DNA from 2 places in the Flavobacterium acetivorans genome. Region 1 is predicted to be linked to the other one. Evidence: riboswitches for the same ligand, from Rfam matches in the RefSeq annotation. Region 1 holds a riboswitch; the other holds the start of a gene.
What was found. A riboswitch is a leader RNA that binds a small molecule or an ion and turns the genes downstream of it on or off. The one in region 1 is predicted to bind S-adenosylmethionine.
Positions count from the first base shown of each region.

Region 1 (7,605 bases):
TCTAATATTTGATTAATTAGGGTTCCTCCCACTAAACCATGACCAAAAACAGCAATATTGATTTTCTTTGAAACCCCAAAAATTTCCCCGTGAATAACGTTCAACGCTTTGTTCAATTGGTGTTTGTAAACCACCAAACTCACATTCTTGCCCGTTACCGTATTATTGAAAAGTATTGGAACAATTTTATTTTTTATCAAGGCGGTGTAAGGCTTGTGAAACGTACTCAAATCTTGTCCAATAATTGAAATTACCGAAACATTATCAGTTACCGTAATTTTATTGACATCCTTCGAATAAAAATCATTTTCAAATTCTTTTTCGAGCTCAATCATCGCCTTTGTTGCTTTATCAGCGGCAACCACTAACCCAATTCCTCTTTCAGATGATCCTTGTGATATGATACTTACGCTAATATCATTATCTCCCATGACTCTGAAAATTCGGGCATCGACTCCTGTTTTCCCTAACAATCCGCGTCCTTCTAGATTTACCAAAGCCACATTCTCTAGTACCGAAAGTGTTTTGATTCCTTCTTTATTAGAATTAGAGGTGATTAGCGTTCCTTTATTTTCGTGATTGAAAGTGTTCAAAATACGAAGTGGAATGTTCTTTTCCAATAAAGGAATAATCGTTTTGGCATGTAATATTGTCGCACCAAAATTAGCCAACTCATTGGCTTCGTTAAAAGTCAGATGATCAATTTTCTTGGCATCCAAAACCAAATCCGGATTAGCAGTGTAAATTCCATCCACATGGGTATAATTCTGAAGTTCTTCGGCATCCAAATAATTAGCCAGCAACGAAGCGGTGTAATTACTGCCATTTCTCCCTAAAGTCGTCGTATCATTGTTGTTATTTGAACCAATAAAACCGGTAACAATATTTACTGTTGTCCCATTGTTTTCCTTAAAGTGTTGGATCACATTTTTCTTCGAAAGTTGTTCTAAAGGTTGCGCATCACCAAATTTAGAATCTGTTTTCAGTAAAACTCTAGAATCTGTAAAATGAGCCTTTACACCCTGTGAAACTAAGATTGCGGTCAATAATTTTGCCGAAATCAATTCGCCCTTAGAAAGAACCTGATCTTTTATTTTAGTGCTATAATCTCCAATCAGGCTAATTCCCTCAAAAAGTTTTTCCAATACTTGAAATTCTTCTGACAAATCAACTTCTGGATAATCTCCGTTTTGGTATTTTTTAAAATCTTCAAATAATGCTTTATAATCTCCATTTTTAGAAGCCAATTTTAGAATCTCTTCTAATTCGTCAGTTGCATTTCCGCGAGCTGATACAACCACAGCAATTTGTTCTCCTTGATTTACTTTGTCAACAATAATTGAAACAACTTTACTTATTCCTTCACCGTTCGATAGTGATTTTCCTCCAAATTTTAATATTTTCATTTTATTCTATTTTATTATTGCCATTAAAAAATATCGGCAAGTAAATTATTTAATTGTTCGTATTCAATCAAAAAGGCGTCGTGCCCGTGTACTGATTTAATTTCCTGATAAGAAACTTCTAGATTAAGTTTCTTTAATTGCTGATAGGTTTCTTTATTTTCTTTTGCTGTAAAAAACAAATCTGAATCAATCCCTATAATGTGAACGGAAGCTTCGATTCTGGAAGCCAAAATCTCAAATGAAGCTGTTCCTCTGCTAACATCAATTGTTTTAAGCAATTGGTTCATCATTTTATAAGATGACAGCTGAAATCTTTTTTGTAGTTTTTCTCCATGATGAAGCAGCCAGCTTTCGACATTAAAAATGGCTAATTCTTCGTTTTTGGTTCTTTGAAATTTTTCTTTGAAAGATTCAGGCGTGCGGTAACACAACATGGCGTGTGTTCTGGCGTCCTCGATAGGTTTACTGGAATTATTTAATATTTGTTCTTGTAAAAAACAATTGGCAATCAACCAGTCAGTCGATTTCCAATCGGTCGCAATAGGAATCAAATGCTTGGTGATTTTTGGTTCCAAAGCGACCATTTCCCAAGCAATTCCGCCACCAACTGAACCGCCAATTAAAGCATACAATTGATCAATTTTTAAAAACTGAAGCCCTTGAATAAACAATCTAGCGATGTCTCTGGCCTTAAAATCCAAATAATTATCTATAATAGTTTCATCATAACCATTGCCCGGTATGTTAAAAGCAATTATGGTGTATTTATTGGTGTCTATGGTTTTATTGTCCCCAATTAAATCATTCCACCAGCCATCTATTCCTACAACGCTGGAATTTCCGGTTAAGGCGTGGTTGACCAAAACGATTGGGGCAGTATTTAACGTTGGTCCAAAAACCTCAAAAGTTAAGTTTATGGCAGGATAAAGAACGCCACTTTCGGTGGTGAAATTTTTTATGGTAACAGGATTGAGTTTATTTTCCAATTTCAAATCTTTTAAAATTTTGATTTGTCTGGAAATATTAGAAAGAAAAAGCTAGAAATAAACTAGAAGAATTCTTGTTGTTATCTTTCCACTTGAGTGTGGTAGAATGCAGCACCTTCTTCGATTTCTCGAAGGGTTGCTAAGGCTTCATTGGGTCTAATCCCTCTGCCTTTCTTTATAACATTTCAGTACGTTTGTGAACTTATTGGCGCAAATTAACTACATTTTTTGTTAATATGCAAACATTAATGCTTTAGATTTTATTCTTAAAATAGTACAAACACAAAAACGCAAGACAATACTGAACATTGCTATCCAGAAATTACTTGCGGTTAAGTTCCTATCAAAAAAAGGGAAAGCCCGTTATATGAAAAGGGTATCATTCTCTTTTGAATACATTAAGACTTGTAATAAATTAGACTGTTTTTTAAAGCCATTTTCATCCGTTGGGTCCATTCCAACTCTTGAATTAACTAAGTCGTTATTTGATAAATTAATTTTATTTCTATTTGGCCATAAATTCCTGAAGAAATTAAATCTTTTTCTAAATGTGTTTGTTGTGCTCATTTTGTTTGTTATTTTAGATTCTTATTTTATTTTAGTGTTTGTTGTTTTTCTTTATTCCTGATGACTAGTTAACGATTATAAAAAAACCCTTTTGGACAAAATACCAAAAGGGTTAAAGTAATATCTACTCCTAACTTTTGGAAATCAGCATCCTTTTGCAAAAAACTTTGCAGACAGCGATTTACTATTTTTAATGACGTAATTATTCATCTTGTATTTTATCAAAATTTATTCAAATTAAAAAGCCTCCCAATTTATTTACTATTGGGAGGCTTTTGCTATATGGTGTGTAAATTAAATGTAGTTACAACCCGGCAGATTCCTCCGAAATATTTTTAACCTTTTTGCAAATCTTAAAATTCATTTTTTGTTTTTCTTGATGTAACAAATATGGTTATTTTTTCTTTATTTTCCAAATGATTTAAGGCATTTTAACGTTCTTTTATTAGAAAAAATACTTTTTACTCATCTAATTAACAGACCCATAACAAATGCTTAACATCTAGACCAATAAATACCAAATTGACCGTTTAACTTCAAGTCTTATTTCTCAAGAAATAGATCCTTTCTTCAATTATACAGAATCGATTCGGCTTTTACTACAAACTCTCAAAAACAGCTTTCAAATCTGCTTTTAAATCCTCGATATCTTCCAAACCTACTGAAAGGCGAATCAAATCATGACTAACGCCAGAAGCAACTTGCTGCTCTGCTGATAATTGTTGGTGGGTTGTACTGGCAGGGTGGATGATTAAAGACTTTGTATCTCCAATATTAGCTAACAGAGAAAACAACTTGGTTTCATCGGCCACTTTCTTAGCAGCTTCAAAACCGCCTTTTAAACCAAATGTTAATAAGCCATTTTGTCCTTTTGGTAAATACGCTTTTGCCAAATCATGATATTTACTTGACTTTAATCCCGGATAATTTACCCAAGCCACCGCTTCTTGATTTTCTAACCATTGTGCCAAAGCCAAGCCGTTTTCGCTGTGTTTATGAACACGAAGCGGCAAAGTCTCTAAACCTTGGATAATTTGAAATGCATTAAAAGGACTCAAAGCCGCTCCATAATCGCGTAAACCTTCGATTCTCACTCTGGCGATAAAGGCTGCAGCTCCTAAAGCTTCATGATAAACCAAACCATGATAACCCGCATTAGGCTCGGTAAATTCAGGAAAACGACCACTGCTCCAATCAAAAGTTCCTGCATCTATAATAGCTCCTCCTAATGAAGTTCCGTTTCCGGCGATATATTTTGTCAAAGAGTGAATCACAATATTAGCACCATGTTCAATCGGATTTAATAAATAAGGCGATGCAACAGTGTTATCTACAATAAAAGGTACTTTCGATGCTTTCGCCTCTTTAGAAATCGCTTTCAAATCCAAAACATCTAACTTAGGATTTCCTAAAGATTCCGCAAAAAACACCTTTGTGTTTTCTTGGGCTGCCTTAGTAAAATTTGCAGGGTCTGAAGGATCTACAAAAGTGGTTGTGATCCCAAGTCGAGGTAAAGTAACGCTTAGCAAATTGTACGTTCCACCATACAAGCTATTAGAGGCTACAATATGGTCTCCCGTCTTAAGCAAAACAAGCAAAGCCGTTGTGATAGCCGCTGTTCCTGATGCAGTAACCACGGCTCCAATTCCTCCTTCTAAAGCTGCCAGTCGCTGCTCCAGAATATCATTGGTTGGATTATTTAATCTGGTATAAATATAACCTGCCTCAGCTAGGCCAAATAAATTAGCTGCGTGCTCTGAATTATTAAATACATAAGAAGATGTCTGATATATAGGTACTGCCCTAGTTCCTGCGTGTTGTGTAACATCATGCCCTGCATGTAAAGCTTTGGTTGCAAAATTTTGTGTGCTCATTGTTTTATAGTGTTATTTAGTTAATAGTTCATTCTGTAAAATGTGAATTTTGAATTTGGACTAAAAAAAAACCTCCCAATAAATCGGGAGGCTTTGCTGAATCTTAATTATTTTAGTTTAAGCAATAGGGTACCCGCAGGAATTTTCCTGAAACATATTGACCATCATGCACTTTGTAAACTTCATCTTTTATATTTGAAATCCAAAATTGCAAACTAAATTTTAAATAAACAAACAATTATAGGCCAATTAACATTTTTTAACTTATTTGTTGTTTTTAACTTTACACCGATTGAATTTACAATCTGAATATTTTAATTTAAAAAATAGTGAAGTTTAATTTGCAATTCAAAATGGTTTCATACATTTGCACCCGAATACAAGAGGAAAAATTTGAACTGATTGCAACCTCTTCATAATGAAACAAATTCGTTATGAATACTGAACATTTTTCAGTAGAAAAAATGCTAAAGCAGAAACTCTTCTTTAGCATTTTTTAGCAACTTTTTTTCCTCGCTTAATTTTAAACTATAATTATTATGGCCTATTTATTTACGTCAGAATCTGTAAGCGAAGGACATCCAGACAAAATTGCAGATCAAATTTCGGACGCATTAATTGATAACTTTTTAGCATTTGACCCGGAATCAAAAGTGGCTTGTGAGACTCTGGTTACAACTGGACAGGTAATTTTGGCCGGAGAAGTAAAATCAAATACTTACCTAGACGTACAACAAATCGCTCGTGAAGTAATCAAAAAAATTGGTTATACAAAAAGTGAATATATGTTTGAAGCTAATTCTTGTGGAATTCTTTCTGCAATTCACGAGCAATCTGCTGACATAAACCAAGGAGTTGACAGACCTAATCCTGAAGAACAAGGAGCTGGTGACCAAGGAATGATGTTTGGCTATGCAACAAACGAAACGGATAGTTATATGCCCTTGGCACTTGATTTATCTCATAAATTATTACAGGAATTAGCCATTTTAAGACGTGAGAATAAGGAGATTACTTATTTACGTCCAGACGCTAAATCTCAGGTAACTTTAGAATACAGTGACGATAATAAACCAACTCGTATTGACGCGATTGTAATTTCGACACAACACGATGATTTTGACGAAGAAGCTACTATGCTTGCAAAAATCAAAAAAGACATCATCGAAATATTGATTCCAAGAATCATTGCAAAAAATCCTAAACAAGCCCACTTATTTAATGATAAAATCCAATACCACATCAACCCAACGGGGAAATTTGTAATTGGAGGTCCTCACGGAGATACGGGATTAACAGGAAGAAAAATCATTGTGGATACTTACGGTGGAAAAGGCGCTCACGGCGGTGGTGCTTTCTCTGGAAAAGACCCATCTAAAGTGGACAGAAGCGCAGCTTATGCTACACGTCATATCGCTAAAAACTTAGTCGCTGCTGGAATTGCTGATGAAATTTTGGTTCAGGTTTCTTATGCTATTGGTGTTGCAAAACCAATGGGAATCTTCATTGATACTTACGGAACATCAAAAGTAAACTTAACCAATGGTGAAATTGCCAAAAAAGTAGAAGCTATCTTCGATATGCGCCCTTACTTTATCGAGCAACGTTTGAAATTAAGAAACCCTATTTACAGCGAAACGGCTGCTTACGGACACATGGGACGCACGCCAGAAACCGTTACAAAAACATTCTCTGCTCCCGGAGGATTAACAAAAACAGTTGATGTTGAGTTATTCACTTGGGAAAAATTAGATTTTGTTGACCAAGTTAAAACCGCTTTTGGATTGTAATTTATAATCTTAGCTTTTCAATTTCAAATTTTAAACCCCGAAGTCTGCAATTACAGACTTCGGGGTTTTTGTTTGGTAATATGCTATAATATCACTTACTTAGTACAAATTAACCTACTTAAAATTATGGCTGAATTTCCAACATTGCGAAGTATTTTAAATAAAGCAAAAGAAACACTCTCTCGATTTCCTTTAGAATCATTAACAGCGATTTTTGGAACCGTTTTTGCCATTTTACTCTCAGAAGAGAAAAACGACATCCAAGAAAATTTCTATGTAAAAGCAATCATGTGTTGCACTTTAGGTCTAGTACTTTTCCTCTCGGTTAGTTTGTATTCTTCAGCAAGAAAAATAGAAATCTGGATGCGATTCTTGATCAGTTTGATCCTTGCTGGCTTAGTCAGTGTTTTTATCTTTAGCTTTTCTGAGAAAATAACAACAATTGAGTTTTTGAACTATTTTGTTCTCAATATCGCAATCCATTTACTGGTTTCCTTTTCCGGTTTTCTTCCAAGAGCTTACAATCAAGACGCATTTTGGGAATTCAACAAACAGCTTTTTTTACGCATTTTGACCTCTGGCTTATATAGCGCTGTACTTTTTGGCGGCTTAGCGCTAGCCATCTTGGCTGTTGCCAATCTTTTTAATGTTAATTTTTACAATAACATCTACATCCATTTGTTTTTTATCATTGGCGGTACTTTTAATACAATCTTCTTTTTGTCTGGAGTTCCTGACACTAACAATGAAAAAACACCACTAGTTCTTAATTATCCAAAAGGCCTTAAGAACTTCACCCAATATGTTTTACTGCCACTAATAAGCATCTATTTAGTCATTTTAATTTCTTACGAAGCCAAAATATTAATCACCTTTTCCTTGCCTATAGGCTGGGTCTCTAACTTAGTGTTAGTTTTTGCCATCTTTGGCATTCTCTCTTTTCTATTAGTTCTTCCTATTGCAAAAAACACCGAAAATCTTT
Region 1 covers NZ_CP087132.1:566,552-574,156, forward strand. The annotation lists gene thrA (bifunctional aspartate kinase/homoserine dehydrogenase I) at 1-1,406, opposite strand, end outside; gene LNP19_RS02555 (alpha/beta fold hydrolase) at 1,430-2,392, opposite strand; SAM riboswitch class I at 2,470-2,576, opposite strand; gene LNP19_RS02560 (hypothetical protein) at 2,756-2,959, opposite strand; gene LNP19_RS02565 (O-acetylhomoserine aminocarboxypropyltransferase/cysteine synthase family protein) at 3,559-4,833, opposite strand; gene metK (methionine adenosyltransferase) at 5,373-6,623, shown strand; gene LNP19_RS02575 (DUF4153 domain-containing protein) at 6,750-7,605, shown strand, end outside.

Region 2 (7,605 bases), 1.4 Mb from region 1:
ATGTGACTGTAGGGAATTACGCCATTGTGGGTGGATTATCAGCAGTGCATCAATTTATTAACATTGGAGATCATGCCATGATTTCAGGTGGTTCGCTTTTAAGAAAAGACGTTCCTCCTTATACAAAGGCAGCTAAAGAGCCTTTGTCTTATGTAGGGATTAACTCGGTGGGATTAAGAAGACGTGGTTTTTCGACTGAAAAAATCAGAGAGATTCAAGATATATACCGAATTTTATATCAAAAAAATTACAACACCACTCAGGCTTTAGGCATTATTGAAGGTGAGATGGAAGCAACTCCTGAGAGAGATGAAATTATTGATTTTATCAGAAATTCATCAAGAGGTGTTATGAAAGGATACTCTGGGAACTATTAATAAAAAATGTTTAATCCTTTAATTACTTAATCGATTAAACTAGCGAATCAACGAATCAACAAATAAAAAAATAAAATGGCATCTACATCAGATATTAAAAACGGATTGTGTATTAAATTCAATAATGATATTTATAAGATTATCGAGTTTCTTCATGTTAAACCAGGTAAAGGTCCCGCTTTCGTTAGAACAAAATTAAGAAGTTTGACTAACGGAAAAGTATTAGACAATACCTTTTCGGCAGGACATAAAATTGACGAAGTTCGTGTTGAAAATCATAAATTTCAATTTTTATATCCAGAAGGGGACGAGTTTCATTTTATGAATACGGAAACTTTTGAACAAATATCTTTGAATAAAAACATCTTAGACTCACCTGAATTATTAAAAGAAGGCGAGAATGTAATGGTAAGCATCAATACAGAAACAGATTTGCCTCTTTCTGTAGATATGCCAGCATCTGTAATACTTGAGGTAACTTATGCAGAACCAGGAATTAAAGGAAACACGGCTACAAATGCAACTAAATCAGCAACTGTTGAAACTGGTGCAACGGTAAATGTACCTTTGTTTATCAATGAAGGAGATAAAATTAAAATTGATACAGCCTCTGGTTCATACATGGAGCGTGTAAAAGAATAGTTTACAGTGTTTAGTATTCAGTTTATAGTCAAACTGAGTACTAAACACTGAACACTGAATACTAAATTTATGAAATTCCCAAAAGTTTATCCTTTACAAGAAATTGCAGCCATAATTGACTGCGAGTATGTTGGTGATTCGAATTTTCCCGTTTTGGGCATGAATGAAATTCATGTTGTTGAAGCAGGTGATATTGTTTTTGTAGATCATCCCAAATATTACGATAAGGCACTAAACTCAGCCGCAACTATTATTTTAATCAATAAAAAAGTAGATTGTCCAGAAGGAAAAGCTTTATTATTGTCAGACGATCCTTTTAGAGATTTCAACAAGTTGACGAATCATTTCAAGCCTTTTCAAGCTTCTAACGCTTCGATTTCTGCTTCAGCTGAAATAGGTCAAAACACTGTAATTCAACCAAATAGCTTCATAGGTAATCATGTGGTGATAGGGAAGAATTGTTTGATCCATTCTAATGTTTCTATTTATGACCATACAATTATAGGTGATAATGTCATCATTCATGCCGGAACAATTTTAGGAGCTGATGCTTTTTATTATAAGAAGCGAGAAGAAGGTTTTGATCAATTGCTTTCGGGCGGAAGAGTGGTTATTGAGAACAATGTAGGCATTGGAGCTTTGTGTACAATTGATAAAGGGGTTACTGGAGATACGACCATTGGAGAAGGAACAAAAATAGACAATCAGGTACATGTAGGTCATGATACTGTAATTGGGAAAAAATGTTTAATTGCTTCACAAACGGGTATTGCCGGCTGCGTAATTATTGAGGATGAAGTTACCATTTGGGGGCAGGTAGGAACCACAAGCGGAATTACTATTGGTGAAAAAGCGGTGATTCTTGGTCAAACCGGGGTTACAAAATCGGTTGAAGGAGGAAAGACCTATTTTGGTACGCCTATCGAAGAGTCCAGAGAAAAATTAAAACAATTGGCTAATATCAAAAAGATTCCTGAAATTTTAATTAAATTAAAATAACAGCAAACTTAATTATCATAAATTATTTTGATACGAAAAAAGGCTTAAAATAATTTCGAAAACCTTACTTTTGCATCACTATTTAAAAAAAATCACATAAAATATATATCATGAGTGTTTTAGTTAATAAAGATTCCAAAATAATTGTTCAAGGATTTACAGGAAGTGAAGGAACTTTCCACGCTTCTCAAATGATTGAGTACGGTACTAACGTTGTGGGTGGTGTTACTCCGGGTAAAGGAGGAACTACGCATTTAGACAGACCTGTTTTTAATACAGTGAAAGATGCTGTAGAACAAGCTGGAGCTGACACTACTATCATTTTTGTACCACCTGCTTTTGCTGCTGATGCAATTATGGAAGCTGCTGATGCTGGAATAAAAGTGATTATCGCAATTACAGAAGGAATTCCTGTTGCTGATATGATTCACGCTAATAACTATGTAAAAGAAAGAAATGCAAGATTAATTGGTCCTAACTGTCCTGGAATTATTACTCCTGGTGAAGCTAAAGTGGGTATTATGCCAGGTTTTGTTTTCAAAAAAGGAACCGTAGGTATCGTTTCAAAATCAGGAACTTTAACTTATGAGGCTGCTGATCAAGTGGTAAAACAAGGATTAGGAATCACTACTGCTATCGGTATTGGTGGAGATCCAATCATTGGAACTACTACTAAAGAAGCGGTTGAATTATTGATGAACGATCCAGAAACGGAATGTATCGTTATGATTGGTGAAATTGGAGGTCAACTAGAAGCTGATGCTGCTAAATGGATCAAAGCTGATGGTAACCGTAAACCAGTTGTAGGATTCATCGCAGGAGTTACTGCTCCAGCGGGACGTACAATGGGTCATGCAGGTGCTATCGTTGGTGGAGCTGATGATACTGCTGAAGCTAAAAAACAAATCATGAGAGACAACGGTATTCATGTTGTTGATTCACCAGCTGAAATTGGTAAAAAAGTAAAAGAAGTTTTAGGATAGTTTACTATTTAAAACTAAAAATAGATTAAGCCTCACAATTTGTGGGGCTTTTTTATTATAAATCGAATTAAAAAAATACCTTTGCAACTTATTAAAAAATAAGCTTTTTAGAAGTTTATTTTTAATAAAAACAATATAAATGAATGGTTTTGAATTGTTTTTCATGTCTTTGTGAGCTAGTTTTTCCAAAGCCAATCCAAATAAAAATAAAATAATATGTATAAGGAATTAAAAAAGTTCGAAGTTAGCAATCAGTTTTCATTTTCTATCGATCATAGTTTAGAGGAAGTTTGTAATGCTTCTGAAGGATCTGGTGTGTTTTTAGTTTACGCAGTAGGAGATGACAAAGAGTTGATTATGGTTGGTTCTACAGGAACTGTTCAAAACGACGGAACATTGAAAATCAAAAATGGCGGTTTGTATGATAAAATCGTAAACGGTCACCAATTTGCAAAAACAGGAAGAAAATATTCTTGGCCGGCACAAATGAAAAAGGAAGACATTAGTGTATTAGAAGTGGTTTGGTACGACACTTTCAATGATACAGTTAAAGCTATTCCAACGGCTGTAGAAGGACAAGTTTTGCAGAATTTCTTAGATGAAAACGGAAAATTACCAAGATGGAATGTGGCTTTCTAAAACATTGCAATCTATATAATTTTAAAAAAGCTTTACTTCGGTAAGGCTTTTTTTTGCTTTAAAATCATAAAAACTAGCAAAGGAATGTTTTTATATTAAAATATATATTATTTTTGCAGCCGTTATCACGAATCTCTATTAGGAGATAGCAACCTGCAACAACGAGCAAGGTGCTAAAACGATAAGCCAAATCCTTTGGAAAAAATGTTGTTTTTTATTCCTGTTTTGCTTTTTTGTTTTTCGTCATATCCCTTTCATTTAATAAATTGATTATGACAAAACATGTTAAAAATGATGGTAATCCATTCGCTTTAATTCCTTTATTGATTTTTATCTTTACTTTCTTGGGAGCTGGTATTTGGCTCAATGATTTCTATGCGTTTCCATCTCCGGTTGCGGTTTTATTGGGAATTATTTCTGCATTTCTCCTTTTTAAATCATCTACAGAGGAGAAAATTTCAACTTTGATAGCCGGATGCGGAGAAAGTAAAATAATGACTATGTGTTTGATTTATTTACTGGCTGGTGCTTTTGCAGTCGTGAGTAAAGCTACGGGCGGTGTAGATGCAGTAGTAAGTTTAGGAATTAATAATATTGATGTTGCCTATTTTCCGTTGGGAATTTTTTTAATCGCTGCTTTTTTATCTACGGCAACTGGAACTTCGGTTGGAGCGATTGTCGCCATTGGACCCATAGCGGTAAGTTTGGCTGACAAAAGTGGCGCTTCTTTGCCTTTAATTTCAGGTGCTTTATTGGGAGGTTCGATGCTGGGAGACAATCTTTCGATGATATCGGATACTACGATTGCGGCAACACAATCTTTGGGTTGTAAATTGAAGGACAAGTTTAAAATCAATTTATTTATTGCTTTTCCTGCTGCGCTAATCACTATTTTAGTTCTCTTTTATTTGGGATTAAATTCTGATATTAACACCGTTGCAATTCCTACAAACAGCTTTAATTGGGTTACTATAGTTCCTTATGTGTTGGTGATTGTTCTGGCGGTATCCGGAGTTAATGTTTTTTCGACATTAATTATTGGCACTTTGCTTGCTGGTGCCATCGGTTTTTTTGGGGATAATTTTACTTTGATGGCTTTTACCCAGAAAATCTATGAAGGCTTTACCAGTATGACTGAAATTTTCTTACTTTCTATGCTTACAGGTGGTTTAGCAGCCATGGTAGATAAAGCCGGCGGTATCGATTATGTTTTGTCTCAGGTGAAAAGACGCATTAAAAGCAAAAAATCAGCTCAAACTGGAATTGGAACATTAGTGGGACTCGCGAATTTAGCAATTGCTAACAATACGGTTTCTATCGTCATTACGGGAAATATTGCCAAAGAAATCAATGACGAATATGATTTAAATCCAAGGAAAACGGCAACAATACTTGATATTTTTTCTTGTATTATTCAGGGGATTTTGCCTTACGGAGCTCAAGTGCTGCTAATTTTAAGCTTTGCTAATGGGAAACTGAATTTCGTAGATTTAATCAGTAATGCCTGGTATCACTTATTCTTGTTTATCTTTACATTGGTTGCTATTTATGCCAATTTTTGGGATAAATGGGTAAATCGCATTTTTAAAATTTAATTGAAGTTATTTATATTGATGTTATTGAATTTCAAATTTTTTTTAAAAAAGGAATTATTCTATATTTGACGGCTGTAAGATAGTCCTGATTACTTCACTTGACTTTTATTTTCATAAGAGTTCAGTGAATGTGAACATTTGTAGTGGAAATCATTTGATGTTTTTTTTTATAAACATCAAATATTGAAGCAAATAGCAGGAATAGCTACCAATAAAAATTAAACTAAGTTTTAGAACATGAAATTACTAGAAGGAAAAGTGGCCATTATAACAGGCGCAAGTCGCGGAATTGGAAAAGGAATTGCAGAGGTTTTTGCAAAACATGGAGCAAATGTTGCTTTTACTTACAGTTCGTCTGTTGAGTCGGCTTTAGCATTAGAAAACGAATTAAACGCTTTAGGAATTAAAGCCAAAGGATACCAATCAAACGCGGCAGATTTTAATGAAGCACAAACATTTGTGGATGCTGTTTTGGCTGAATTTGGAACTGTAGATATTTTGATTAACAATGCAGGAATTACGAAAGACAACCTTTTGATGCGTATGTCTGAAGCTGATTTTGATCAAGTTATTGATGTCAATTTGAAATCGGTATTCAATATGACAAAAGCAATTCAAAAAACATTCTTGAAACAACGTGCCGGTTCTATCATCAATATGAGTAGTGTAGTGGGAGTGAAAGGAAATGCCGGACAAACAAATTATGCTGCTTCTAAGGCTGGAGTTATTGGTTTTACAAAATCAGTTGCTTTGGAATTAGGTTCACGTAACATTCGTTGTAATGCGATTGCGCCAGGATTTATTGAGACGGAAATGACTGCAAAATTAAGTGACGATGTGGTTCAAGGATGGAGAGACGGTATTCCGTTGAAACGCGGTGGAACAACTGATGATGTGGCCAATGCTTGTCTTTTCTTTGCTTCAGATATGAGTGCATACGTTACCGGACAAGTCATGAATGTTGACGGAGGAATGCTTACCTAGATTTAATTATAAATTAAGAATTATGAATTTTAAATGATGAGGAATTCAAAATTTAAAATTCATCATTTAAAATAAAAAAGGATGACTACAAACACCGTTTTATTACTAGTTTTTTCATTATTAATAGCTGGTGGTTTGTCCTTTTTTCAATATTATTACAAAGCCAAAAACAAGTCGAAATTAAACTTGTTTTTGGCTTTTTTGCGTTTTCTATCTATTTTCTGTCTGTTACTATTGCTGATTAATCCCATAATCACTAGAAATACTCTAGAAATAGTAAAACCACCTTTGGCTCTTGTGGTGGACAATTCTAGTTCAATTTCCTACTTAAATGCGGATAAAACAGCATTAAAAGTCTATAAAGAATTAGCATCCAATGAAGCCTTAAATGAAAAATTTGATATTCAATCCTATCGGTTTGACAACGAATTCCAACAATCAGAAAAGTTTGATTTTAAAGGAACACAGTCCAATTTAGACGCGATTGCGAAGGATTTAAAGAGCATTAACAAAAACATTATTTTCCCGACCATTATTATTACCGATGGAAATCAAACTTCAGGTAATGATTATGTGTATGCTTTTGATACGGCTAACAAAGTTTTTCAGATTGTTTTGGGCGATACCATAAAACAGTTGGATTTAAAAATAAATCAGCTGAATGTAAACAAATATGCTTTTTATAAAAATAAATTTCCTGTTGAAGTATTTTTACAGTATTCGGGAAATAAAAATATTTTGGCCGATTTTAGTATTTCGCAAGGGAAATCTATTTTGAGCAAACAAACTATTTCCTTTTCGGCTTCTAAAAAAACAGCAGTTATCAATGTGCTTTTGCCCGCAGAAAAATTAGGTTCACAAGTTTTTAAGGCAACCATAACTTCTAAAGAAAAAGAGAAAAACAGCTACAACAATACTAAGAATTTTGCCGTTGAAGTGATCGATCAAAAGACAAATATAGCGCTCGTTTCGGCTATAAACCATCCTGATATCAGTGCTTTAAAACGCGCGATCGAATCTAATGCGCAACGCAAAGTAACTATTATTAACCCAAAGAATATCAATTCATTACAAGATTATGGCGTTTTGATTTTGTACCAGCCTACAGCCGAATTTAAAACCCTTTTTGAAGAGAACAAACTGGCGGGAATTAACACTTTTATTATTACGGGAACGCATACTGATTTTCCGTTTTTGAATCAGCAGCAAAATAGTTTGCTGTTTAAAATGGGCGCGCAAAAAGAAGATTATTTGGCAAGCTTTAATTCGCAATTCAATTTGTTTGCCATTGAAAATATCGGATTCGAAAATTTTCCGCCTTTGCAAAATCCTTTCGGAACAGTGACAACCAAAGGCAATCTTTCTGTTTTACTTTCGTCCAAAATC
Region 2 covers NZ_CP087132.1:2,759,291-2,766,895, forward strand. The annotation lists gene lpxA (acyl-ACP--UDP-N-acetylglucosamine O-acyltransferase) at 1-377, shown strand, start outside; gene efp (elongation factor P) at 453-1,019, shown strand; gene LNP19_RS12040 (UDP-3-O-(3-hydroxymyristoyl)glucosamine N-acyltransferase) at 1,089-2,018, shown strand; gene sucD (succinate--CoA ligase subunit alpha) at 2,129-3,001, shown strand; gene LNP19_RS12050 (hypothetical protein) at 3,218-3,640, shown strand; SAM-I-IV-variant riboswitch at 3,758-3,855, shown strand; gene LNP19_RS12055 (Na+/H+ antiporter NhaC family protein) at 3,913-5,235, shown strand; gene fabG (3-oxoacyl-[acyl-carrier-protein] reductase) at 5,473-6,219, shown strand; gene LNP19_RS12065 (hypothetical protein) at 6,301-7,605, shown strand, end outside.
Region 2: another riboswitch for S-adenosylmethionine. It lies ahead of LNP19_RS12055 (Na+/H+ antiporter NhaC family protein); the one in region 1 lies ahead of LNP19_RS02555 (alpha/beta fold hydrolase).